DNA from 2 places in the Paenibacillus kyungheensis genome. Region 2 is predicted to be linked to the other one. Evidence: a T-box and tRNA genes for the amino acid it is inferred to sense, from the RefSeq annotation. Region 2 holds a T-box; the other holds one or more tRNA genes.
The links. A T-box is a leader RNA that pairs with one kind of tRNA and senses whether it is charged. The one in region 2 lies ahead of ileS (isoleucine--tRNA ligase), so its partner is inferred to be a tRNA-Ile.
Positions count from the first base shown of each region.

Region 1: it has a tRNA-Ile gene. The T-box ahead of ileS (isoleucine--tRNA ligase) is inferred to sense a tRNA for this amino acid. The anticodon was not compared.

Region 1 covers NZ_CP117416.1:4,253,238-4,259,918, reverse strand. The annotation lists gene perR (peroxide-responsive transcriptional repressor PerR) at 1-193, shown strand, start outside; gene PQ456_RS18365 (glycosyl hydrolase family 18 protein) at 403-2,025, shown strand; gene PQ456_RS18360 (nucleotidyltransferase-like protein) at 2,235-3,119, shown strand; rRNA gene PQ456_RS18355 (16S ribosomal RNA) at 3,524-5,076, shown strand; rRNA gene rrf (5S ribosomal RNA) at 5,244-5,360, shown strand; tRNA gene PQ456_RS18345 (tRNA-Ile) at 5,396-5,472, shown strand; tRNA gene PQ456_RS18340 (tRNA-Ala) at 5,495-5,570, shown strand; rRNA gene PQ456_RS18335 (23S ribosomal RNA) at 5,716-6,681, shown strand, end outside.
Region 2 covers NZ_CP117416.1:3,579,485-3,586,165, reverse strand. The annotation lists gene PQ456_RS15370 (cell division protein SepF) at 1-356, shown strand, start outside; gene PQ456_RS15365 (YggT family protein) at 361-633, shown strand; gene PQ456_RS15360 (YlmH family RNA-binding protein) at 700-1,482, shown strand; partial or broken gene PQ456_RS15355 (DivIVA domain-containing protein) at 1,641-2,144, shown strand; T-box leader at 2,346-2,646, shown strand; gene ileS (isoleucine--tRNA ligase) at 2,729-5,824, shown strand; gene lspA (signal peptidase II) at 6,042-6,533, shown strand; gene PQ456_RS15340 (RluA family pseudouridine synthase) at 6,557-6,681, shown strand, end outside.

The DNA of each region.
Region 1 (6,681 bases), 670 kb from region 2:
TCGGTTCGATGCGAATATTACAGATCATTATCATGTCATTTGTCAGCAATGTGGCAAAATCGAAGATTTTAGTTATCCTTCTTTAGAAGCAGTAGAACAACAAGCAGCCAGGCATACAGGATTTCAGATTTCTGGGCATCGGATGGAGCTCTATGGAACTTGCGCACATTGCAGAGGCTTGAATCAACAGTAATTTCCAAAGCGCGAGAAACCGTATGGTTTTTCTCGCTTTTTTTATTAGATGTGCAACTAGCAGGGTAAAAGTAGAAAAGAACAGCATGAGCCTGAATCACGCAGCACAAGGAGGATACTTTGAATAGAAAAGAACGAGCACGTCTACGCAAATCAAACAAACGTCGTTGGTGGATACTAGGGTTTGCTGCTCTTTTAGTTGTAGGTTGGATGATATTTGAGATTTTCCCTAACCCTTTACATAAAGACCCAGATTGGAAAGGCCTAACCAAGCCTATTTTTATCAAAGGAGAGATCCTTCCTTATTCCGCAATAGGTACAGGAGATTCTTTACAGTTACCTCTGCCTGTTTTGCAAGAACAGATAGATCCTAATATTCGCTATGAAGAAGCAACGCAATCAGTCATTTTAACAACAGATCGTAATCTAGTGCAATTACAAAGTGGAAGTAAAGATGCACAACTGAATATGAAATCAGTACAATTGCGATTTGCTCCTCAACAAGAAGGAGACATTTTGTATGTACCGCTAGCTCCACTCAAAGAAACGTATGGCATTAATGTATATGAAGATCCGACTACCGGTGCTGTGATTTTGTTAAAAGCAGGCGAAAAAGTTCAATATGCTCACACAGTCACAGGAGGATCAGACCAGACAGTAGCATTGCGAGCAGAAGCAGATATTCATTCTCGTATTTACAAAGACGTTCCTGATAACGCACGTTTACGTATTTGGGAGACTGGAGAAGGTTGGTATACCGTTCAGTTAGATAATGGGTATGTTGGTTATATGCAGAGCGATAACGTTGTTCTGGATGATTTAGAGACAGTATCAGTGCCACAGATGCCCGATAGTCGAGTCAATAGAGACTGGGCTGGTAAAAAAGTGAATCTAACATGGGAAGCAGTCTATGAACGTCAACCTGATACTACAAAGATTGGCGAGTTACCAGGAGTTAATGTCGTCAGTCCGACATGGTTCGAAATTGTCGATAATACAGGAAATGTACGCAGTAAAGCCGATATGCATTATGTAAATTGGGCACACAACCGCAACAAAGAAGTATGGGGATTGGTCACTAACAATTTTGATGCTGATATGACAACAGGAGCACTATCAACGTATGAGAATAGAAGTCGTGTTATATCACAACTATTAGAATATGCCGATCTGTACCAACTAGACGGGATCAATATTGATTTTGAAAGTGTCCATACCAAAGATGGTCCTAACGTAACTCAATTTGTACGTGAACTACGACCACTTGCTCTTCAAAAAGACCTGGTACTTTCAATGGATGTAACACCAAAGTCCAATAGTGAGCTATGGTCGAAATTTTTAGATCGTGAAGCATTAGCCCCTTCGTTAGATTATATGATGCTCATGGCGTACGATGAACACTGGGCAGCAAGCCCCAAATCCGGTTCAGTAGCTTCATTACCCTGGGTAGAAAAAGCAGTAAATCGTGTTCTGGAAGAAGATGAAGTGCCAGCTAACAAATTGATTCTGGGTGTTCCTTTATATGCGCGTGTATGGACAGAAAAGACTGAAGATGGCCAAACAAAAGTCTCATCCAAAGCATTAGGCATGAACGGCATTGCAGAATTAATCAAAGAAAAGAAATTATCACCGAAGTTAGACCCTAGCACAGGACAAAATTATGTAGAGTACCAACAAGACGGAGCACTCAAGCGAATTTGGATCGAAGATGAAGTGTCACTCCAAGCAAGAGTAGAACTTGCTCAAAAGCTTAATCTAGGTGGAGTCGCTTCATGGACACGTAGCTTAGGTGATGATCGCGCATGGAGTACATTATCCAAGATAGAGAAATAAATCATGGTGAATCAATAACACTTCATCACCAATAAAGTAATCTTCTTTTATAAGGCTAGAGCATCTATAGAGTATCCATCTATAGGCGTTCTAGCCTTTTTTATAGAAATACTCACATTTCAAGCAGGAAAGGGATTCCAAATTGTAGAAATAAGTTCTATAGCGATAAAAACAATGAGTCAACTTTCAACCAAATGAAGGAGGACAACGTGGAATTAACTAATCTTTCTTTTCTACATGCACATTCCAATAACCATAAGATTATCGGGGCGGTTGCATCGAAAGGCCAAAACCAGCAATTCAATGGTTCACTTTTACATGATTTTGAAGTTCTTATTATTGTAGTATGCAGTTATCATGAGCAGGTAGAAGTTATCGAGCATCGTATTGATGGATCAAATACACATGTACAAGTTATCTATGTCGATCAAGACATTCTAGAACAATGTATGATCACTGGAGATAACCGTATTATGATCGAACATTTCCTTAAAGGGGAATTGCTCTGGGATACCAATGAACAAGTAGATCATTTAAGAAAACAATTTATACACTTTTCCAGCCCTTTGCGTGAGCGCCGTATATTTTTAGAATTTACACAATTTCTAACACAATACGTAGAAGCCAAGCACCATATGAAACAGAATCAAGTTATGGATGCTTATAATAGTATTTTTCAAGCATTACAACACTGGGCAAGAATTGATCTATCTGAAAAAGGTATCTATCCTGAATCAGCAGTATGGGAACAAGTAAGGACATGCAAGCTAGACGTTTACAAATTATATGAACAACTAGCATTCAGTACAGAGACGATGGAGCAGCGAGTAGAGTTAGTATTACTGGCATGTGAATTTTCAGTCATGTCCAAAATGAGAGAATGTTCATCTATACTATTCCAAGTGCTTCGGAGCCGTAAGCAACCATGGAGCGTCAAAGAACTATTACAGCATCCTGACCTATCTCATGTGGGCAATATGCTACCTATGGTTATTCGCAAACTTGTATTTCGGTCATTGATCAATGAAGTCGTATCATGGAGACCAGAACAAGCAGGTGGAGAAAGAGAAATTCGCTATTGGCTTAACCGATAACAACTGAAGAAATTAATGTTCACTAACGAAGCGGAATACGGCAATATCCAATCTATAATAATTTGCTAAATAAGTAGTTGACTTGTATCAACAATCTGTGATAAATTATAAAACGTTCCGCTTCAACGGATACAGCGATTAACACTATATATTCTTCTATAAGTAAATGAAAGATTACGAAGGAAGAAAAAAACTTCTTGAAAAAAAAGTGTTGACGAAATGAAATGAGCATGATATATTATAAGAGTTGCTGATGCGATAACGCGTCGGTGCACAAAAGCAAAACAAACGAAATGTTTGATCTTTGAAAACTGAACAACGAGTGAGTCAATAAAGGTCTTAGCCGACCTTTACAAAATAGAGAACTTCGGTTCTCGCCAGTTTCAATTGAGCAAGTCAAACACTTTATGGAGAGTTTGATCCTGGCTCAGGACGAACGCTGGCGGCGTGCCTAATACATGCAAGTCGAGCGGAGAATGAAGGAAGCTTGCTTCTTTTATTCTTAGCGGCGGACGGGTGAGTAACACGTAGGCAACCTGCCCTCAAGCTTGGGACAACTACCGGAAACGGTAGCTAATACCGAATACATGATTTGTTCGCCTGAACGAATTTGGAAAGACGGAGCAATCTGTCACTTGAGGATGGGCCTGCGGCGCATTAGCTAGTTGGTGAGGTAACGGCTCACCAAGGCGACGATGCGTAGCCGACCTGAGAGGGTGATCGGCCACACTGGGACTGAGACACGGCCCAGACTCCTACGGGAGGCAGCAGTAGGGAATCTTCCGCAATGGACGCAAGTCTGACGGAGCAACGCCGCGTGAGTGATGAAGGTTTTCGGATCGTAAAGCTCTGTTGCCAGGGAAGAACGTCCGGGTTAGTAACTGAACTCGGAGTGACGGTACCTGAGAAGAAAGCCCCGGCTAACTACGTGCCAGCAGCCGCGGTAATACGTAGGGGGCAAGCGTTGTCCGGAATTATTGGGCGTAAAGCGCGCGCAGGCGGCTTTTTAAGTCCGGTGTCACAGCCCAAGGCTCAACCTTGGGTCGCACTGGAAACTGGAGAGCTTGAGTACAGAAGAGGAAAGTGGAATTCCACGTGTAGCGGTGAAATGCGTAGAGATGTGGAGGAACACCAGTGGCGAAGGCGACTTTCTGGGCTGTAACTGACGCTGAGGCGCGAAAGCGTGGGGAGCAAACAGGATTAGATACCCTGGTAGTCCACGCCGTAAACGATGAATGCTAGGTGTTAGGGGTTTCGATACCCTTGGTGCCGAAGTTAACACATTAAGCATTCCGCCTGGGGAGTACGGTCGCAAGACTGAAACTCAAAGGAATTGACGGGGACCCGCACAAGCAGTGGAGTATGTGGTTTAATTCGAAGCAACGCGAAGAACCTTACCAAGTCTTGACATCCCTTTGACCGGACTAGAGATAGTCTTTTCCTTCGGGACAAAGGAGACAGGTGGTGCATGGTTGTCGTCAGCTCGTGTCGTGAGATGTTGGGTTAAGTCCCGCAACGAGCGCAACCCTTATGCTTAGTTGCCAGCACATTATGGTGGGCACTCTAAGCAGACTGCCGGTGACAAACCGGAGGAAGGTGGGGATGACGTCAAATCATCATGCCCCTTATGACTTGGGCTACACACGTACTACAATGGCCGGTACAACGGGAAGCAATATCGCAAGATGGAGCCAATCCTTAAAAGCCGGTCTCAGTTCGGATTGCAGGCTGCAACTCGCCTGCATGAAGTCGGAATTGCTAGTAATCGCGGATCAGCATGCCGCGGTGAATACGTTCCCGGGTCTTGTACACACCGCCCGTCACACCACGAGAGTTTGCAACACCCGAAGTCGGTGGGGTAACCGCAAGGAGCCAGCCGCCGAAGGTGGGGTAGATGATTGGGGTGAAGTCGTAACAAGGTAGCCGTATCGGAAGGTGCGGCTGGATCACCTCCTTTCTATGGAGAATCGTTTCCTGCAACGGAAACATTCGAACGTCTTTCTTTCGGGAAAGACAAACGCAGAACACTCCGGTGGATCTGTGGTCATTCATTGAATGACACCACTCACTCGTTGTTCAGTTTTGAGAGGTCAATCTTCTCAATCTTTACCGTATGTTTCATCGTTTGGTGGCGATGGCGGAGGGGTTCCACACGTACCCATCCCGAACACGACCGTTAAGCCCTCCAGCGCCGATGGTACTTGGACCGCAGGGTCCTGGGAGAGTAGGACGCCGCCAAGCGCATTCTTTTCATGTCGAAAAGAATCTTACAATACGGGCCCTTAGCTCAGCTGGTTAGAGCGCACCCCTGATAAGGGTGAGGTCGGTGGTTCGAGTCCACTAGGGCCCACCATATAGATTTACTTCCCAATTATGGGGCCATAGCTCAGCTGGGAGAGCGCCTGCCTTGCACGCAGGAGGTCAGCGGTTCGATCCCGCTTGGCTCCACCATATTATTTTTACCCAAGTTGATCCTTGAAAACTGGATACCGAAAACGAAACATCGCGTTTTAGAAGGTTTCTTCTCTACAAACTGTGTAAACAGTGGTAGGCGAGAAATTGAAATACACCGTTTCTATTAATTTAGAAACACTTAGGTTAAGCTACTAAGAGCACACGGTGGATGCCTAGGCGCTAGGAGCCGATGAAGGACGTGGCGAACAACGATAAAGCCTCGGGGAGCTGTAAGCAAGCTGTGATCCGGGGATGTCCGAATGGGGAAACCTAACTGGATTCATCTCCAGTTACTCACACCTGAATACATAGGGTGTGCAGAGGCAGACGAGGGGAACTGAAACATCTAAGTACCCTCAGGAACAGAAAACAAGAGTGATTCCGTCAGTAGCGGCGAGCGAACGCGGAACAGCCCAAACCAATGAGCTTGCTTGTTGGGGTTGTGGGACGTCTCTTTGGAGTTACAAAGGAAGATGGTAGGCGAAGAGGTCTGGAAAGGCCCGCAAGACAAGGTGAAAGCCCTGTAGCTAAAATCATCTTCTCTCCGAGACGGATCCCGAGTAGTGCGGGGCACGTGAAACCCCGTATGAATCTGCCAGGACCATCTGGTAAGGCTAAATACTCCCTAGCGACCGATAGTGAAGCAGTACCGTGAGGGAAAGGTGAAAAGGACCCCGGAAGGGGAGTGAAATAGAACCTGAAACCGTGTGCTTACAAAAAGTCAGAGCCCTATTACTGGGTGATGGCGTGCCTTTTGTAGAATGAACCGGCGAGTTACGTTCCCGTGCAAGGTTAAGGTGAAAAGCCGGAGCCGCAGCGAAAGCGAGTCTGAATAGGGCGACTGAGTACGTGGACGTAGACCCGAAACCAGGTGATCTACCCCTGTCCAGGGTGAAGGTACGGTAACACGTACTGGAGGCCCGAACCCACGCACGTTGAAAAGTGCGGGGATGAGGTGGGGGTAGCGGAGAAATTCCAATCGAACCTGGAGATAGCTGGTTCTCCCCGAAATAGCTTTAGGGCTAGCCTCGGAAGTTGAGTCGTGGAGGTAGAGCACTGATTGGATGCGGGGCCCGCAAGGGTTACCAAGTTCAGTCAAACTCCGAAT
Region 2 (6,681 bases):
CTCGTGAAACCTCTGGCACAGAATTACGTAAGAACAATAGAGCCAGCAATGTAGTTAGTATTCATTCTCAGAAAAATGTAAAAGTGATTTTGAATGAGCCGCGCAGTTATGATGAGGCTCAAGATATTGCAGACCATTTGCGATCTCACCGATCGGTTATCGTCAATTTACAGCGTGTTCGTATCGATCAAGCGACACGTATTATTGATTTTATGAGCGGTACCGTCTATGCACTTGGAGGCAGTATTTCAAAAATCGGGGGCAACATTTTTCTGTGTACACCGGATACCGTCGAAATTGAGGGCACGATCGCTGAAATTTTAGGCGAAGATTACGAATATAACAAGATGAGGTGACGCAATTTTGGAAACGGCTTTTGCAGTTTTAAATGCTTTATATCGAATCTACACGTATATGATTATTATTTATATTTTGCTGTCCTGGTTGCCTAGCGCGCGTGAAAGTTCTTTTGGGCAAATTTTGGCACGATTAGTAGAACCTTATCTTGCTCCTTTCCGTCGCTTTATACCACCGATTATGGGAGCAATTGATATATCTCCGATTGTAGCTTTATTCGTATTACAATTGGCATTTAGCGGATTAGTATTTTTATTAAGAAGTCTTATTTACTAATTTTAATTATTTTGTAACAAACAATCTATTACACTTGCTCTAAATATGAAAGGTATGAACAACATCATGCAAAGCAATATTTATCATCATTTTCATCCAGATGAGCGAGAGTTTGTGGAACGGGCTGCGGAGTGGATCGATAACGCAGCCCGTTATCATGAGCTAAAGCTGACCGATTTTTTAGATCCACGTCAAGCTTATATTCTGAATATTCTCGCTGCTCGTAATCTAGATGTGCATATTCGTTTGGATGGAGGATCAGAACATTCAGAACGTAAACGTGCCGTCATCGGACCGGATTATATGGATTTGGATAACGAAGATATGCAGTTATCAGTATTATCGATCACGCCAGAAGGGCGTAAATTCGCTGATTTGGAACATGGCGATTATATGGGTTCTATTTTGGGACTGGGTATCAAGCGAGGTAAAATTGGAGATATCCACGCGTTGGCGGATGGTTGTCATACGGTGGTATCGTCTGAGATTGCTTCTTATTTGCATCTAAATTTAACACAAGTTCATCGTTTGCATGTAATGACAGAGATTTTACCGATTACTGAATTACAGGTCGCTACTCCAGAATTGCAATCGATGGAGCTAACTGTAGCTTCTTTACGCTTAGATGGGATAGCAAGTGATGTATACCGACTAAGCCGTAGTAAAATCCTGGTGCCAATCAAAGCGGGACGTTGTCGGGTGAATTGGAAAGTAGAAGAAAATCCTTCTCATGCTTTGCAACAAGGCGATATGATTTCTATTCAGGGACTTGGTCGCTTCAAAGTATTAGAAATGGATGGAATTACAAAAAAAGGAAGATATCGAGTCAAAGTAGGTAAATTTGTTTGATAAAGAATAGAATAGGCTTCTATTTAAATCGTGAATATACAGCAAATTTATTTATTTTTTAACGTCTTTGGCAGGGATATATCCTTATGCGTCGAAATGAAGTATCATAGCAATAACGAGGCAATTCAACGGCCTAAACATTACAGGAGGTGTCCAACATGCCATTAACCCCGCTGGATATACATAATAAGGAATTCTCGCGTCGTTTGCGTGGTTATGACGAAGACGAAGTGAATGAATTTCTAGATCAAGTGATCAAAGATTATGAAGGGGCGATTCGTGAAAACAAAGAACTGCAAAGTCAGTTAATGTCTATTCAAGAACGTCTGGATCATTTTGCAAATCTGGAAGATACGTTGAGCAAAACGATCATTGTTGCTCAAGAAGCTGCAGATGAAGTTCGTAACAATGCGAAAAAAGAAGCTCAATTGATTATTAAAGAATCCGAGAAAAATGCGGATCGTATTATCAATGAGTCTTTATCCAAATCTCGCAAAGTGTCGATGGAAGTAGAAGAACTCAAAAAACAAGCTTCTATTTACCGCACACGTTTCCGTACATTGGTAGAAGCTCAATTAGAGCTACTTAGCCAAGATGGATGGGATGCTTTGGAAAATCAAACGCGTGAACTTCAACGCACAAGCAATGAACGTGATCGTGAAAGAGATCGTCTAGAAGATCGCGACCGTGACCGCGATAGAGACAGAGATCGTGATAGAGACCGCGATAACGAAGAACAACATAGTTCAGGTGATTTGTACTAAGATTAAGGGTTCTAAGTTGACATTTATAGTCTAAAGCGCTATAAATATTCTATAACTTTATTTCAATTGATTCGTGTAGACGAATATAAATATGAACATCAACATTCATTGATAGGGTCAGTAAATCATACATTGTGTTCACAGAGAGTTGGCGGTTGGTGCAAGCCAATGAACATCGTATGATTGAATATCCCCCTGGAGAAGCGAGGCTGAACGAGCATCAAGTAAGCCAAGCCGGAGTGCCAACCGTTACAGAGGCACCGCATCATTTGTGCGGATCTAAGGTGTCACTTCACCTGAATACAGACAAAAACAGTAGAAATACTGGATTTTAGTTTGTATAGATGTATAAAGGTCGAAGTGAAACAAGGGTGGTAACGCGAGCAACCTCGTCCCTTTTATGGGATGGGGTTTTTTGATGTTTTCATACGGGATAGTTAGAGTGCATTCGATATTAATAGATGGGGAAGGATGACAAAATCATGCAAAGAGTCGATGTCAAAGAAAAAGCACGCACACGGGATTTACGGATTTTAAATAAATGGAATGAGGAAAATACATTCCAACGTTCGATTCAGAATCGGGAAGGTAAGCCTAACTTCGTTTTTTATGAAGGTCCACCAACAGCAAATGGTAAGCCACATATCGGTCACGTTTTGGGACGTGTCATCAAAGATTTTGTCGGTCGTTATCAGACGATGAAAGGATACCGTGTTGTTCGTAAAGCAGGATGGGATACACATGGTCTTCCTGTTGAACTAGGTGTTCAGAAAAAATTAGGAATCTCTCACAAACATGAAATTGAAGAGTATGGTGTAGAGAAATTTATTCAAGAATGTAAAGCAAGTGTATTCGAATATGAGCAACAATGGCGTGATCTTACGTCTGGGATTGGATATTGGACTGATCTAGATCATCCATATGTAACGCTTGAAAATAACTATATCGAAAGTGTGTGGAACAATCTTGCGACAATTCATGATAAAGGTCTATTGTATCGTGGACACCGTGTAAGTCCATATTGCCCTGATTGTCAGACAACACTGAGTTCACATGAAGTCGCTCAAGGATACAAAGATGTCAAAGATTTGAGCGCAACAGCGAAATTCAAGCTTGATGACAGTGGTGAATATGTTCTTGCTTGGACAACAACACCATGGACATTGCCTTCTCACGTTGCTTTAGCAGTTAATCCAGATATGGATTATGTACGTGTAAGTCAAGATGGAAGTGTATATATCGTTGCCAAAAATCTGGTAGACGATGTTATGAAAGATGGTAAGGGCGAATACGAAGTACTGAGCACATTAAAAGGTGCAGAATTAGTAGGAAAAACGTATGCTCCGCCATTTAACTATTTTACAGCAGAAAAAGCGAACATCATTCTAGGAGCAGACTTTGTTACCGATGCAAGTGGTACAGGTATTGTTCATATGGCGCCAGCACATGGTGAAGATGATTACCGTGTATGTCGTGAAAATGGTATTAGTTTTGTGAATATGGTAGATCTAGAAGGTAAATTTGTAGCTGAAGTGACTGATTTTGCAGGTCGTTTTGTAAAAGATTGCGATATCGATATCGTGCGTTTGTTGTCTGAAAAAGATCGTTTGTTCAGCAAAGAAAGATATGAGCATACGTATCCATTCTGCTGGCGTTGTGACACACCACTATTATACTATGCAATGGATAGCTGGTTTATCCAGACGACAGCCGTTAAAGAACAATTGATCGCTAACAATAAAGAAGTAGATTGGTATCCAGGTCATATCCGTGATGGACGTTTTGGTAAATTTTTGGAAGACTTGGTGGACTGGAATATTAGTCGTGATCGTTATTGGGGTACACCGCTTAATGTATGGGTATGTGCAGAAACAGGTGAACAGTTTGCACCGCACAGTATTGCAGAACTTCGCGCGCGCGCGATTGGTGATGTGCCTGAAAATATCGAACTACACAAACCATATGTAGATGATATCAAAGTACGTAGTTCATGTGGTCAATATGAGATGTTCCGTACACCGGAAGTGATCGATGTATGGTTTGATAGTGGATCAATGCCATTTGCGCAACAGCATTATCCTTTTGAAAATCAAGATACATTCCAAGAGCAATTCCCGGCAGATATGATCTGTGAAGGTATCGATCAGACCCGTGGTTGGTTCTACAGTCTACTTGCGGTATCTACATTAATCACAGGTAAAGCTCCTTACAAAGCAGTTATGGCGACAGGTCATGTATTGGATGAACAAGGACAGAAAATGTCCAAGTCTAAAGGAAATGTAATCGATCCGTGGGAAGTCATTGATGAATATGGAACAGATGCTTTCCGTTGGGCATTGCTATCTGATAGTGCGCCATGGAACAGTAAACGTTTCTCCAAAGGTATCGTAGGTGAAGCGAAATCCAAAATGGTGGATACACTTGTAAATACACATGCATTTATGACATTGTATGCAACGATTGATGGATTCGATCCAGCAGAACATCCTTTCCAACCGTCAGAGCATAAGTTGGATCGTTGGATTCTGTCTCGTCTGAACAGTTTGATCAAGCAAGTTGAAAAAGGGCTTGCTGTAAATGATTTCTTAAATGCTTCTAAAGCGATCGAAGCTTTTGTAGATGAATTGAGTAACTGGTATATCCGTCGCTCGCGTGACCGTTTCTGGGGTAGTGGTCTAACAGAAGACAAATTAGATGCTTACCGTACTTTAACGGAAGTCCTATTAACGACAGCTAAATTGATTGCACCATTTACACCAATGTTAGCGGAAGATATCTATCTTAACCTCAGCAGTGGCGAAAGTGTGCATATGGATGATTATCCTGTTGCCAATGAAGACTTGATCGATCTTGAGCTAGAACGCGATATGGAAACAGCTCGTCGCATTGTCGAACTAGCACGTAATGTACGTAATGAGACAGGTCTCAAAACACGTCAACCTTTATCTGAATTGATCGTTTCGCTGGACAAAGATTTTGATTTGACCAGCTATGAATCAATCATCAAAGACGAGATCAACGTGAAAGGTATTCATACCGAAACCGATGATTCTGGATTTGTAGACTTTACATTGAAATTAAATCTTAAAGTAGCCGGTAAAAAATACGGTAAAAATGTAGGCTTCTTGCAAAACTTCTTTAAAGGCATGTCTGTAGAAGAAACACGTAAAGTGGTTGAAGATGGATTCTTGCATATTCTTTCACCAGAAGGCGAAGAGCTACAAGTGACGAATGAAGAATTATTAGTAGAGAAAAAAGCGAAGTCTGGATTTGCTTCTGCTTCAGGGTATGGTCTAACAGTGGCACTCAATACAGATGTAACACCTGAACTAGAGCAAGAAGGATGGGTACGTGAGATTGTACGTGCGGTTCAAGACTATCGTAAAAAATTAGATCTACCTATCGAAAAATACGTGAATTTAACGTTGTCTGTGAACGATGATCTTCGTCAAGCAATCCAAACATTTGATCATGTATTACGTGAAAATGTATTGGTTAACGATGTAGCATTTGCTACTGAAGAAGGCATGGAACAAGTTGAATTGATGGGACAAAATGTAGGTATCCGTATTTCGTAAAAAAAGACAGGATGAAGCAGATCATATATCTGATCTAACATAAGCATGGGTATGATCTATCTACTTTTATAGTAGGAAGATCATACCCATGTTTTTTTATTATAAAGGTTCTCAATAGACGACTGATTCTAGGCTGTGCTACAATAAACAAAGCTATGTTTAGTGAGGTTATCGTACTAAGCATATGGACGAGATATCTATAGGGTGGAGGATTATTGTGATATATTATGTGATTGCAATTATAGCGATTATTGTAGATCAGTTAACCAAATACTGGATCGCTACTGGAATGGAACGAGGAGATCAGATTTCAGTGATCGGCAATTTCTTTTTGATTACTTCCCACCGTAATCAAGGCGCTGCTTTTGGTATTTTGCAAAATCAACGTTGGTTTTTTGTCGTGATTACGTTAATAGTCGTTGTTGCGATTATATGGTATATCCAAAAAGTGAAATCACAACCGGATAAATTATTGCCTGTTGCTTTATCACTTGTTTTGGGTGGAGCGATTGGTAACTTTATTGATCGTGCACGTATGGGTGAAGTAGTGGACTTTTTACAATTTAACTTTGGCAGTTATACGTTTCCGATTTTCAATGTAGCTGATTCTTGTATTGTAGTCGGGGTTGCATTGATTATCATAGACGCACTGCTGGATATGAGCCGTCAGAAGAAACAAACTGCCGGTCATGAAGAGGAGAATGTTTAGTGAGTAAGCAAGACAAATCAGAGATGAATGAAGTTCAAGATAAAGACTGGGTAGAGCAAGAATTACCTGATCTAGAACATGTGGAAGAAACAGGCGAAGATGAGACAGAGATCGGTGCTGTTCAAGTGATGGAATGGACGATTGATGC